4 regions of the Mycoplana ramosa genome follow, and region 4 is predicted to be linked to each of the others. Evidence: predicted binding sites of a transcription regulator. Region 4 holds the regulator's gene; each other region holds the start of a gene.
The links. The regulator LexA, encoded in region 4, represses DNA repair genes until DNA is damaged. The targets are predictions, from matches to a motif close to TGTTCNNNNTGTGTTCNG.

Region 1 (3,128 bases), on a different contig from region 4:
AAGGCACGCATCGGCGCCAACGAGAGCGGGTTCGGCCCCGCGCCGTCTGTGCTGGAGGCAATCGCCCGCGCGGCCGGCGACACCTGGATGTACAACGATCCGGAGAATTTCGAGCTGCGCGAGGCGCTTGCCCTCCATCACGGGGTCTCGCGCGACAATATCGCGATCGGCGGCGGCATCGACGGGCTTCTCGGCGAGATCGTCCGCCTCGTCGTCGAACCGGGCGCAGCGGTGGTGACATCGCTCGGCGGCTATCCGACCTTCAATTACCACGTCAACGGCTATGGCGGGCGGCTCGTCACGGTTCCCTACGTCAACGACCGGGAGGATCTCGACGGGCTGCTTGCGGCGGCCAGGGGCGAGGATGCGCCGCTCGTCTATTTGGCCAATCCGGACAATCCGATGGGAAGCTGGTGGGACGCCGACAGCGTCGTCGCCTTCGCCCGGGCGCTGCCGGAGCGCAGCCTGCTGGTCCTCGACGAGGCCTATTGCGAGACGGCGCCGGCCGGATCGACACCGGCGATCGAAGCGCTGATCGGCCAACCGAACGTTCTGCGGATGCGGACCTTCTCCAAGGCCTACGGGCTGGCGGGCGCGCGCATTGGCTATGCGATCGGCACGATCGGCAACGCCCAGGCGTTCGACAAGATCCGCAACCATTTCGGCATGGCACGGATTTCGACGGCGGCAGCGCTCGCCGCGCTCGCGGACCAGGCGTATCTGCGCGACGTCGTCGGCCGCATCGCCGCCGCGCGCGACCGGGTCGCGCAAATAGCCACGCAGAACGGCCTGCGCCCCCTGCCCTCCGCGACGAATTTCGTCGCGATCGACTGCGGAGGCGACGGCGCGCATGCGCGTGCGATCGTCGACGGACTGATGGAGCACGGCGTCTTCATTCGCATGCCCGGTGTCGCGCCACTGAACCGCTGCATCCGCGTCAGCGTCGGCCCGGAAGCCGAGATGGCTCTGCTGGAAGAGGTTCTGCCGAAGGTGCTTCGCACGGCGGGAAGCAATCGGTAGGCAGCAGAGTATCGTTGTTGGACAGCGATGCCTTTTTAAAGGTTCTCGTAGGTTGATTGCGCCCTACTGCCTACCCGCCTGATTGCCTATTGTCGTCAGTGCGTCGTCATCCAGTTGCGGGCGGCGCGAAGCGCCAGCGCCAGATCCGTTTTCGTCATCGTCGCGGCGAGATCGGCCCGCAGCTCGGCCGCACGATCGCAACCCCTGATTGCGGCGATGTTCAGCCACTTGTGGGCCGCGATCAGGTCGACGTCGCAGCCGCGCCCCGTCGCGTACATCAGACCCATGTCGCAGAACGTGTCGGCGCGGGTGTCGCCGCCCGTCATGGCGGCCATTTCGGCGTTCTGGATATCGAAGCGTGCCATTTCCGTTTGTCCCTGTCCTGTTGTCTTCTTCTTGTATCGCCCTGTTTTTCAAGCCTTTCGAGGGCCTGCCGTCTTCTGCGGCATGTGCTCCTCGGAAGGTTTTGCCGGCCGGTGTTTCCCGTGCTCGTCTTATGGCTGCACTATGCCAGCCCCCTTTCAACAGGCGCTTAAAATGCATGCTTAATTTGAGACGAACAAAGTTCAAACAGTTGGTAAACTTGGATTTTCGTTAAGCATTGCACCCGCTGGAACGCCGCGGATTTGCTTCAAAATTTACGCATTGTTCAACTTGCGATTTCAACCAATCGCTAACCACGGAGAGCGTTCGCGCGTTTCCTCCGCGCAAAAAGTGATCGCTGCGCCTGCCGGTGAGACAGAGCGGTGCCTTGGCCGCCGTGACTGGCAATTCTGATGGAGGTGGAGGAGCGGCCCACCCATCTTCCGTCACACCGGCCTTGAGCCGGTGTCCAGCCGCGCCGCGTCGGCGGCGCGAAAGAAGCTTCTCTAGCGCAAGGACTTGCGCGACTGGATGCCGGATCAGGTCCGGCATGACGAAATCTGGCGGGTCAGCGGCCCCTACCGCGCCCGCTGGCCGAACAGGATCTTCTGCGCTTCCTTGTCGTCGGCAAGGCTCGCCTGACGGGCGCGCTCCTCCTTGCCGACCTCGATGCCGCGCTGCACAGCGGGGCGGGCGAGAACGGCCTCGAACCAGCGCTTCAGGTGCGGGAAGTCCTCCAGCTTCTGGCCCTGGTTCTCGTAGGGGCGCACCCAGCCGATGCAGGCCATGTCGGCGATCGAGTAGTCGCCGGCGAGATACTCGTTCTCCGCCAGCCGCCTGTTCATCACGCCGTAGAGACGGTTGACCTCGTTGGTGTAGCGCTTGATGCCGTATTCGACCTTTTCCGGCGCATACTGACGGAAATGGTGCGCCTGTCCGGCCATCGGGCCGAGCCCGCCCATCTGCCAGAACAGCCATTCCTCGACCTGGACGCGGGCGCGCTCCTCGGTCGGATAGAATTTTCCGTACTTGCGGCCGAGATACTGCAGGATGGCACCGGACTCGAACACCGAGATCGGCGCGCCGCCCGGACCGTCGGGATCGACGATCGCCGGCATGCGGTTGTTGGGCGCGATCTTCAGGAAGTCGGGCGAAAACTGCTCGCCCTTGCCGATATTGACGTACTTCACCTCGTAGGGAGCGCCCAGTTCCTCCAGCATGATGGTGATCTTGAAGCCGTTCGGGGTCGGCCAGTAGTAAAGCTCGATCGGTCTGGTCATATGGTTCTCCATTCGATGTCACAACGAGTTAGCCACGACCGCGCCCGGCTTCAAGACCGTCGGGCATCGCTTTCTGAACGCCAGATGAACCGCCCTCTCAGGACGCATTCAGTCACGTCATGCGAGAAAGCCATAACGGAAAGACAATCTTAGGGACGAACGATGGAAATCCTGGCCCGCCGACTGACGATCATAACGCTGCTGATGACCGTTTTTGCGATCTCGGTCGCTGCCGCGGTCGAAACCGATGCGCGCCGTCACGACCAGAACAAGCGGTTTGGCACGGCGAGCGCCTGCTCGGTCCCGACCCTATGCCATCGCGCCCTCTAACCCTGCCGCAGCAAGGACGCCCGCCATGCCGATCGCGCTTTTCGCCAGCCTCGCCATCAGCCTGCGCATCCTCGTTCTGACCGCCCTCATGGTTGCGCCGCTTGCGGCCGTTTCCTACGCGGCCCACAATGGCAG
Region 2 (3,128 bases), on a different contig from region 4:
TTCTGCTCGGCATCCATGACAAGCGCGACATGCTCGAGAAAACCGCGCAGGCTCTCGAACTGCTCCATCGAGCGGATGAGTTCCTTCAGGTTCTCCAGCCGCCCCGGCGCCTCGGCCGACTTGTCGTTCTGCCACATCGCGGTATAGCCGCTCTCGTCGAGGATCTGCTCGGCAAGCTCGGTGTGCGGCATGGTTTCCAGCAACCCCTGCCAGCGCTTGAAGTCGGCGACGACGTCGAACAGCGCCTTGCGCGCCTTCGGCTTCAGCTCGTCGGTCTCGATGATGTCGCTGGCGGCGGCCAGCATCGGAATGTCACGGGCGCGGGCGTAGTCGTGCAGGTTGCGAATCGTGGTGTCGCCCAGGCCGCGCTTCGGCGTGTTGACGATGCGCTCGAAGGCGAGGTCGTCGGCCGGTTGGCAGACGAGGCGGAAATAGGCCATGGCGTCGCGGATTTCCAGCCGCTCATAGAAGCGCGGGCCGCCGATGACGCGGTAGTTCAGGCCGAGGGTGACGAAGCGGTCTTCGAACTCGCGCATCTGGAACGAGGCGCGCACCAGGATCGCCATGTCGTTGAGGTTGTGGCGCTTGCCGTTGCGATCCGGGCGCTGCAGCGTCTCGATCGTCTCGCCGACGGCGCGCGCTTCCTCCTCCGAATCCCAAGCGGCGTGGACGACGACCTTGCCGTCCTCCGGATCGACGCGATCGGTGAACAGCGTCTTGCCGAGCCGGCCCTCGTTGTGGGCGATCAGGTGGCCGGCGGCGCCGAGGATATGGGCGGTCGAGCGGTAGTTGCGCTCCAGCTTGATCACCCTGGCACCGGGAAAATCCTTCTCGAAGCGCAGGATGTTGTCGACCTCGGCGCCGCGCCAGCCGTAGATCGACTGGTCGTCGTCGCCGACGCAGCAAATATTTATTTGCTGCTTTTCATTTGCGCTCACGGCCGCATCGCGCCTACCGGCGCTGGCCTGCGCGGGCGCGGGCGAAGCGTCGCCCGGCCAGCTATCGCTGGCTCGGCCTTCGGCCGGGACCGACGCCCGACCCGAGGATTGCGATCGCTGCGCCAAAAGCCGCAACCACATGTACTGGGCGGTGTTCGTGTCCTGATACTCGTCGACGAGAATATAGCGGAACTTCTGATGGTACTCCCGCAGGATGTCCGGATGGGCGCGGAAGATGCGGATCGGATGCAGCAAGAGGTCGCCGAAGTCGCAGGCGTTGAGCGTCCTCAGCCGGTTCTGGTAGGCGGCGTAGAGCTCGCGGCCCTTGCCGTTGGCAAAGGCGCGGGCGTCGCCCTCGGGGATCTGCGCCGGATCGAGGCCCTTGTTCTTCCAGGTGTCGATCATGCCGGCGAACTGCTTGGCCGGCCAGCGCTTGTCATCCAGCCCCTCGGCCTGGATGATCTGCTTGATCAGCCGCACCACGTCGTCGGTGTCGAGGATGGTGAAATCGGATCGCAGCCCGGCCAGTTCGGCGTGGCGGCGCAATAGCTTGACGCCGATCGAGTGGAAGGTGCCGAGCCAGGGCATGCCCTCGACGGCGCCGCCGACCAAGAGGCCGATGCGCTCCTTCATCTCGCGGGCGGCCTTGTTGGTGAAGGTCACGGCGAGGATCTGCGAGGGAAAGGCGCGGCCGGTGGCGAGGATATGGGCGATGCGGGTCGTCAGCACGCGCGTCTTGCCGGTGCCGGCGCCGGCGAGCACCAGCACCGGGCCGTCCAGCGTCTCGACCGCCTCGCGCTGCTCCGGATTGAGGCCGGCGAGGTAGTCGGGGGCACGGTGCGCATCGCGGGCGGCCATGGCGCGCGCGGCAATGCCGCCGGAGGCCTGGCCGGGCTTTTGGCTCGGGGCGTGGGCCTTCTTCAGCGCCGGATCCTCGTCGTCGAAGAAGGGAATGTCGTCGTAACCGCTCATCATGCGGCCCAATGTAGTGATTCGGGGGCGAAAGGCCAGTTTCGCGTTCTTCTTTTATTCCGTGATTTCGATCGCAGGCACGACGGTGTGGACGGCCATGCACCCGTCGGCCGCTCCGCTGCCGGTGCAGGACGCAAGGCCTGCACCGGGGAAGGCGCATCAGGACTGATAGAGGGTTTCCTGGTGGACGACGATCCGGGCGTGATAGGGTACGCGCTTGTATAGGTCGATCACGTCCTGGTTCATCAACCGGACGCAGCCAGCCGAGACGGCCTTGCCGATTGATTTCCACTCCCGGGTTCCGTGCAGTCGGTACAGCGTGTCCTTGCCGTCCTTGAAGATATAGAGAGCACGTGCGCCGAGCGGGTTGCTCACTCCGGGCGCCATGCCGCCGTTGGCGATGGAGTATTTCTCGAGTTCGGGCTGGCGCTTGATCATTTCATTCGGCGGCTTCCAGCGCGGCCAGGGCTGGCGCCAGTGGATGACGCCTTCGCCCTGCCAGGAAAAGCCGTCGCGGCCGATGCCGACGCCGTAGCGCATTGCCGTGCCGCCCGGCTCGACGAGATAGAGGAAGCGCGACGGCGTGTCGACGACCACGGTTCCGGCCGGCTCCCCGGTGGGGTTCGCAACGCGTTGCCGGTAGAACTTGGGATCGATCTGCTGGTACGGAACGGCGGGAATCGAGTGACCGCCATCCTCGACCGGGCCGTACATGGCATCCAGTTCGGGGTTCGTCGGAGGTACGGTCGGACGACGCGGCGCCTGTGGGATGGGCGCGACCTTGCCGCTCGGTGTTGTGGTGGTACAGCCCGCCAACGCCGCGGCAGCGGCAGTCAAAATGAACGTTCTCCGGGACGTAAGAGATGCAGACGACATTTCAGGGAGTTTCTTTCCGGGAAGGGTGTGTGCAGGCCGTTGCCTACCCATGTTCCCGACGGCATGACAAGGCTCGATGGCGATCACATCTTTGTCATGGGAATGATGTCGCCAGAACTGTGTCCGATATGCCGCGGAGGGAGTAGAAGGGACCGCGGCCGGGGACCCGCGGCCGGGCGGCACGCACAGAGATCGTTCGGGCCGACCATGGATGCGGCGTTGCCGAATCAGTTCCGGTCGGCGTCGAATGCCGGATCGACCGGCACCTGCAGCGCGGTTGCCAGCTGGTTCGTTTTTGCGGCGAGCGCGATGATCGACATCAGTTCGGCGTGTTGCGCGGCA
Region 3 (3,128 bases), on a different contig from region 4:
GGTCAGGAAGTCGTCAGCGCCAGCCTTGAGCCCCCTCACCCGGTCGGCAGGCTGGTCCAGCGCGGTGACCATCACGACGGGAATATGCGCCGTGCGCGGACTGTCCTTGAGCCGCTCGCACACCTCGAACCCGTCGATGCCCGGCATCATCACGTCGAGCAGGATAAGGTCGACCTGGGTGCGTTCGCAGATCGCAAGCGCATCGTAGCCGTTCGCCGCGGTCAGCACGTCGAAATACTCGGCCAGAAGCCGCGCCTCCAGCAGCTTGACATTGGCGGGAATGTCGTCGACGACCAGGATGCGTGCTGTCATCGTCCCGTTCCCGCCTCAGGCATCGCCCAGATAGGTCTTGATCGTCTCGATGAACTTCGGCACCGAGATGGGCTTGGAGACGTAGGCCTCGCACCCCCCCTGGCGAATCCGCTCCTCGTCGCCCTTCATCGCGAAGGCGGTGACCGCGATGACGGGGATGACGTGCAACTCGTCATCCTCCTTCAGCCACTTCGTGACCTCGAGGCCGGAAACCTCGGGCAACTGGATGTCCATGAGGATCAGATCCGGGCGGTAGCGGCGGGCAAGGTCGAGGGCTTCCATGCCATTTCTGGTCTGGATCGTCGTATAGCCGGACGCCTCGATGAGGTCCCGGAAGAGCTTCATGTTAAGCTCGTTGTCCTCGACTATCATCACCTGTTTCGGCATTACACGTCCTTGCCCCTCACTCCAGCTTTGCAACGCCCCAAGAGAGATATAAGTTGCCGCATCGCCGAATTCACCCAGCACGATCCTGGTGATGATAGCGGCATTTGGTTGACCAAAAGGTAACTTTTCCGGGAAATTGCCATGCAAAGCCAAAAAGATACATCGGCCCAGGACGCCGAGTCGACAGCGATCGCGGTGCTCGCCTGGCTGGCAGGCGAACCGGAACTCCTGTCCCGTTTCCTGGCACTGACCGGCGTCGACCCGTCGGCCGTGCGCGCCGCGGCAACCAACCGCGGTTTCCTCGCAGGCCTCGTCGATTTTCTCATGGGCCACGAGCCGACCCTGATGGCTTTCTGCGAGGCGACCGGAACGAAACCGGAGCAAGTGGTGCGCGCGCACGCCAGCCTCGGCGGCCCCCAAGATGGCGGCTGGTGATGGCCGGCGTGCCCTACACGCTCGACCACATACGCCTTGGCGACCGGCCGCTGCTCGTCTGCGATATCGACGAAGTCGTGCTCGAATATCTTTCGCCGTTCGCCGCCTTCCTGCGGAGCCACGGCCACGACCTGCTGCCACGCTCCTTCCGGCTGCACGGCAACATCATCGACAGCGCAACCGGCGAGGCCGCACTCGATGCGGTGGTCGATGCGCTGCAGGAGGATTTCTTCGCCTCGCAATAGGCCTGGCAGACGCCGGCCGCCCTTGCCGTCGAAACCGTTCAGGCACTTGGCCGCGATGCCGATGTCGTGTTCCTGACCGCCATGCCGCCGCGCCATGTTGCGGCGCGCCGGCGGCTGCTCGACCGCATCGGCCTTGCCTTTCCCATGGTGGCGACGGAGGAGGCGAAGGGACCGGTGGTCAACGCCCTGCACCGCGCCCGAAGCCTGCCGCTCGCCTTCGTCGACGACATCCACTTCAATCACTCTTCGGTCCAGCAAAGCGCGCCTGAGGCGCTGCTCGTCCATTTGATGGCGAACGAGGCGTTCCGCGCGATGGCACCTGACCCCGGCGCGAACGTCCTGCGCGCGACCGACTGGCGCCATGCGGCCAGCCTGATCCGTCGCCATTTCGCAACTCCGGCAGGCGCGGGATGACGACGCATGGCTGAACCGGCAAGCTTGCGTAGGGAAAATCGCCATGCAACCGTCGTCCTCCTTCAAGCCTCATCCAATGCTGCAGCGGGTTCAAGCGCGGGCTCTTGAGACTCATCAGCCTAGAAGCTAAGCTGTCGATGTTCAACTTTTGTTCTCAACATGCAGCAAGCTGAGATGCGCCATCCTGGTTTTTGCCGCGATTGCCTCGCCGGGCAGCCGCCGAAGCAACGCCGTTGCCACAAGTGCGGCAGCCCTCGCCTTGTTTATCACGACGAACTGTACGCGCTGACGCTCGCCCACATCGACTGCGACGCCTTCTATGCCTCGATCGAGAAGCGGGACAATCCGGAGCTTGTCGACAAGCCGGTGATCATCGGCGGCGGAAAACGCGGCGTCGTCTCGACCGCCTGCTACGTCGCCCGCATCCATGGCGTACGCTCGGCGATGCCGATGTTCAAGGCGCTGGAGGCCTGCCCCCAGGCCGTGGTGGTCAAGCCGGACATGGAGAAGTACGTTCGTGTCGGCCGCGAGGTCAGGACGATGATGCAAGACCTGACGCCGCTCGTGCAGCCGTTGTCGATCGATGAGGCCTTCCTGGAGCTCAAGGGCACCGAGCGGCTGCACCACGACCCGCCGGCCCGCGTGCTCGCCCGCTTCGCCCAGCGGGTGGAGCGGGAGATTGGCATCACGATCTCGGTCGGCCTTTCCTACTGCAAGTTTCTCGCCAAGGTCGCATCCGACCTGCAGAAGCCGCGCGGCTTTTCCGTCATCGGCCGGGGCGAGGCGCTCGAGTTCCTGCGGCCGAAATCGGTTCGCCTGATCTGGGGCGTCGGCAAGGCGTTCGCCGAAACGCTGGAACGCGACGGCATCCGCGAGATCGGGCAACTCCAGGCGATGGAGGAGAGCGACCTGATGCGGCGCTATGGCATCATGGGCAAGCGGCTCTACCAGCTCTCGCGCGGGCAGGACGACCGCGAGGTCCACCTGAACGACGCGGCCAAGAGCGTCTCGTCCGAGACGACCTTCTTCGAAGACATTTCCGCCCAGGACGATCTCGTCACCCACCTGCGCCGGCTGAGCGAGCAGGTGGCGGCCCGGCTGCGCAAGGCCGACATCGCCGGCCACACGGTCGTCCTGAAGCTCAAGACCGCCGACTTCAAGAGCCGCACGCGCAACCGCAAGCTGGAAGACCCGACGATGCTCGCCGACCGGATCTTCCGCGTGGGGATGGATTTATTGAAGAAGGAGGTCGATGGCACGAAGTTCCGTCTGATCGGCATCGGCGTTACCGACCTCTGCGATCCGCAGCGCGCAGATCCGCCCGATCTCGTCGAT
Region 4 (3,128 bases):
GTCCCGGGGGCAGCCGAGCAGTTCCCGGTGAAGAAGATCGCAGCCGTCGGCGGATTGATCACGGTCACGCTCTACATCATGATTTCCGGCGGCGCGGTTTCGGCAATCCGCTCGTGGCTCATGATCGTCGTCATGCTGTTCGCTGTCTTATTCGACCGCACCGCCATCAGCCTGCGCAACGTTGCGCTCTCGGCCTTGATCATTCTGGCAGTGACCCCGTCGGCGGTCACCGGTCCCGGCTTCCAGATGTCCTACGCGGCAACCCTGGGCCTCGTCGCGGGCTATGGTGCCTGGCGCGACTGGTCCGCGCGACGCCCGCGGTGGATCGGTGACCGGTCACGGGTCCTGTCGGTTGCATCCGCGCTTGTCGGTGGAATTCTGCTGTCGTCTCTGATCGGCGGGGTCGCGACGCTCGTCTATTCCATCGGGCACTTCCATCGAATCCCGGCCTATGGCCTCGCCGGAAACCTTCTTGCGATGCCGATCATATCGTTCCTCGTCATGCCGATGGCCGTCATCGCCATGCTGCTCATGCCGTTCGGACTGGACGGCATCCCGCTCGCGATCATGGGACGGGGCGTCGACTGGATCATCGCGATGGCCAATTGGGTTGCCGGCTGGGGCGGAGAGGTGGTCACCGGCCGATTGCCGCCGCTGGCTTTCACGCTTGTCGCGGCTGGAGGCGGGCTGGTCTGCCTGTTTCGCACCCGTTTCGCAACCATCGGTCTCTTACCACTCGTCTTCGGCGTGGCTGTCGTCGCCGTCCGCCCCTCGGATGTGCCGCCCGAGGTTCTCGTGTCGAAGGACGGCCGGCTCGTGGCGCTCGTCATGCCCGGAGAAGCCGCCACGAACCGGTCGCGGCCGCCCGATTTCATCTACGATCAATGGCGTCGTGCCCTTCGCCTTGGTACCCATCGATCGCCAATGTTCCTCACCGATGGCGATGCCGCGCAATGGCGGACGGCGACTGGAAGTGGCGCGGGCACCCATCGCTCGGAGGGCCTGGTTGGCCTGGCAGTGCCGAAAGTCCGTCCGCAAGGACGGCAGCGCCGAGGCATGGATAGGGAGGTGGCGCCTGATCCTGTTGCGATCGCGCGGGCACGGGACGACATGGATTCTGCGTTCGCCGTAGCCGCCAACGACAAGCGGTTCGTTTGCCGCCGCAAGGAGTGGTGTGCCGGCACCGCGCCGTCCGGTTGGCGTGTCCTCGTGCTCGAGGATCCGGCCCTTCTCGGGGCCGCCTGCGACCGTGCCGATCTCGTGGTCATATCACGCTACATTCGGATGGAAACCTGCCGTTCCGGCGCGAAACTCGTTTCGGCACGCAGCCTGCGTCGCACCGGGGCCCTCGAGATAACACCGCGGCCTGCCGATCGGCCTGCCGATTGGACCGGCCGATTACGCTACAGCGTTCGCAACGCCGTCACGACGCATCACCGCCCCTGGAGCCGACACCGCCTGTACGACTGGCGGACGAACACCTTCTTCGATTCAGAAAATGCAGTCAGTGATAACGGCGAATGAGGCCGACGAGCTTGCCCTGAATTTTCACTCGGTCGGGGCCGAAGATGCGGGTCTCGTAGGCGGGATTGGCGGCTTCCAAAGCAATGGAGGCGCCCTTGCGGCGGAAGCGCTTCAGTGTCGCCTCCTCGTCGTCGACGAGGGCCACGACGATCTCTCCCGGGTTGGCGGAGTTCGTGTTGCGGATGATGACGGTATCTCCATCCAGGATCCCGGCCTCGATCATCGAGTCGCCCTTGACTTCCAGCGCATAGTGCTCACCAGCACCGAGCATCTCCATTGGAACGGAGATGTCATGGGTGTTGTTCTGGATTGCCGAGATCGGCACGCCGGCGGCGATGCGCCCCATGACCGGAACCGAAACCGACCCATCCGCCACGGCGGCGGCCGGCCTGGCCGGGGAGGGCGCTGGCATTGGCTTGCCAAGGCTTCCTTCGATCACCGATGGCGAAAAACCGCGCCGCGCCTTCAGGCTGGGCGAATAGGCTTCGGGCAGCTTGATCACCTCGAGTGCGCGTGCCCGATTGGGCAACCGACGGATGAAGCCGCGCTCCTCGAGCGCGGTAATCAGCCGGTGAATGCCCGATTTCGAGGCGAGGTCGAGGGCATCCTTCATCTCATCGAATGACGGCGGAATGCCGGTCTCCTTCATCCGCTCGTGGATGAACAGCAGCAGTTCCTGTTGTTTGCGGGTCAGCATGGCTCGTCACCCAGAATCGTGAAACAAATCCAGAACGGACACTATCTGTTCCACATGTGTTCCGCAAGGGGCAAATTTCAATCAAAGGTACAGCGGCTCGTGTGAGACTGTCGGCCGCGAGGCCGGCGGCAGCTTCCATGGTCGGGAAAAAGGCCCTATCGGGGACGAGGGGCCTTCTTCCCGGTTCAACTGCGACACGGTTTGCGCGCCGATTAGGGGCAGGCGGCGATGTAGCGACGCCCGTAGCGATCGCGGTAGTAACACCGACCGGGCTGTCCGGCCACGTTGCCGATGACGGCGCCGGAAACGCCGCCGATCGCGGCCCCGACGGCTGCGCCCCGAACGTCATTGGTGATGGCGCCGCCGATCACTGCACCGGTGGCTGCGCCGATGCCGGCCCCCCTCTCGGTTGGCGTGCAGCCGACCGCTGCGAGCCCGGCCAGAACGAGTATTAGGGAAATCTTGGTCATCTCCATTCCTTCCTGTCTCGTTGATTTTCTTGCCTGTCGATATCTTGTCCACCCCAACCAGCCGTCAAGTGTAATCCGGTTTTTCGTCCAGGTACAACCGGTCGTGGCGCATGCGCGTTCGGGCGAATGTTGCGATCGGACAGATACGATCATGCCGGTAGCGCCTTCAAGGCGGTCGGGGATCGGTCAGATCGGGTGACACGCTAGTGCGCGCTATAGGCACCATCCACGAGATGGTAGCTGCCCGTGATGAAGCTCGCCTCGTCCGAGAGCAGGAAACAGACGAGTGCTGCGACTTCTTCCGGTCGTCCCCGTCGCCCCATCGGCTGCAGCGACTCCATCCGACGGCTGCTCGCCAGTTGCGGATGCTCCGCCAGGAGCGGGGTATCGATCCAGCCGGGACCGACGGCGTTGATGCGGATCCCGAACTTGGCATA

Region 1: a site for LexA is predicted at 1,576-1,593, ahead of JNC62_RS02505 (sel1 repeat family protein). Genes of this name have one in related genera too.
Region 2: a site for LexA is predicted at 1,955-1,972, ahead of JNC62_RS12700 (ATP-dependent helicase). Genes of this name have one in related genera too.
Region 3: a site for LexA is predicted at 1,932-1,949, ahead of JNC62_RS06610 (DNA polymerase IV). Genes of this name have one in related genera too.

What each region holds. Positions count from the first base shown of each region.
Region 1 covers NZ_JBHEEW010000001.1:540,601-543,728, reverse strand. The annotation lists gene JNC62_RS02510 (pyridoxal phosphate-dependent aminotransferase) at 1-1,020, shown strand, start outside; gene JNC62_RS02505 (sel1 repeat family protein) at 1,116-1,385, opposite strand; gene JNC62_RS02500 (glutathione S-transferase N-terminal domain-containing protein) at 1,962-2,663, opposite strand; gene JNC62_RS02495 (hypothetical protein) at 2,826-2,993, shown strand; gene JNC62_RS02490 (hypothetical protein) at 3,019-3,128, shown strand, end outside.
Region 2 covers NZ_JBHEEW010000008.1:225,611-228,738, forward strand. The annotation lists gene JNC62_RS12700 (ATP-dependent helicase) at 1-1,913, opposite strand, end outside; gene JNC62_RS12705 (L,D-transpeptidase) at 2,070-2,786, opposite strand; gene JNC62_RS12710 (carboxymuconolactone decarboxylase family protein) at 3,014-3,128, opposite strand, start outside.
Region 3 covers NZ_JBHEEW010000004.1:120,677-123,804, reverse strand. The annotation lists gene JNC62_RS06630 (PleD family two-component system response regulator) at 1-312, opposite strand, end outside; gene JNC62_RS06625 (response regulator) at 328-699, opposite strand; gene JNC62_RS06620 (DUF3572 domain-containing protein) at 841-1,134, shown strand; partial or broken gene JNC62_RS06615 (hypothetical protein) at 1,134-1,793, shown strand; gene JNC62_RS06610 (DNA polymerase IV) at 1,968-3,128, shown strand, end outside.
Region 4 covers NZ_JBHEEW010000006.1:123,008-126,135, forward strand. The annotation lists gene JNC62_RS09450 (ComEC/Rec2 family competence protein) at 1-1,524, shown strand, start outside; gene lexA (transcriptional repressor LexA) at 1,505-2,221, opposite strand; gene JNC62_RS09460 (YMGG-like glycine zipper-containing protein) at 2,434-2,691, opposite strand; gene JNC62_RS09465 (SDR family NAD(P)-dependent oxidoreductase) at 2,895-3,128, opposite strand, start outside.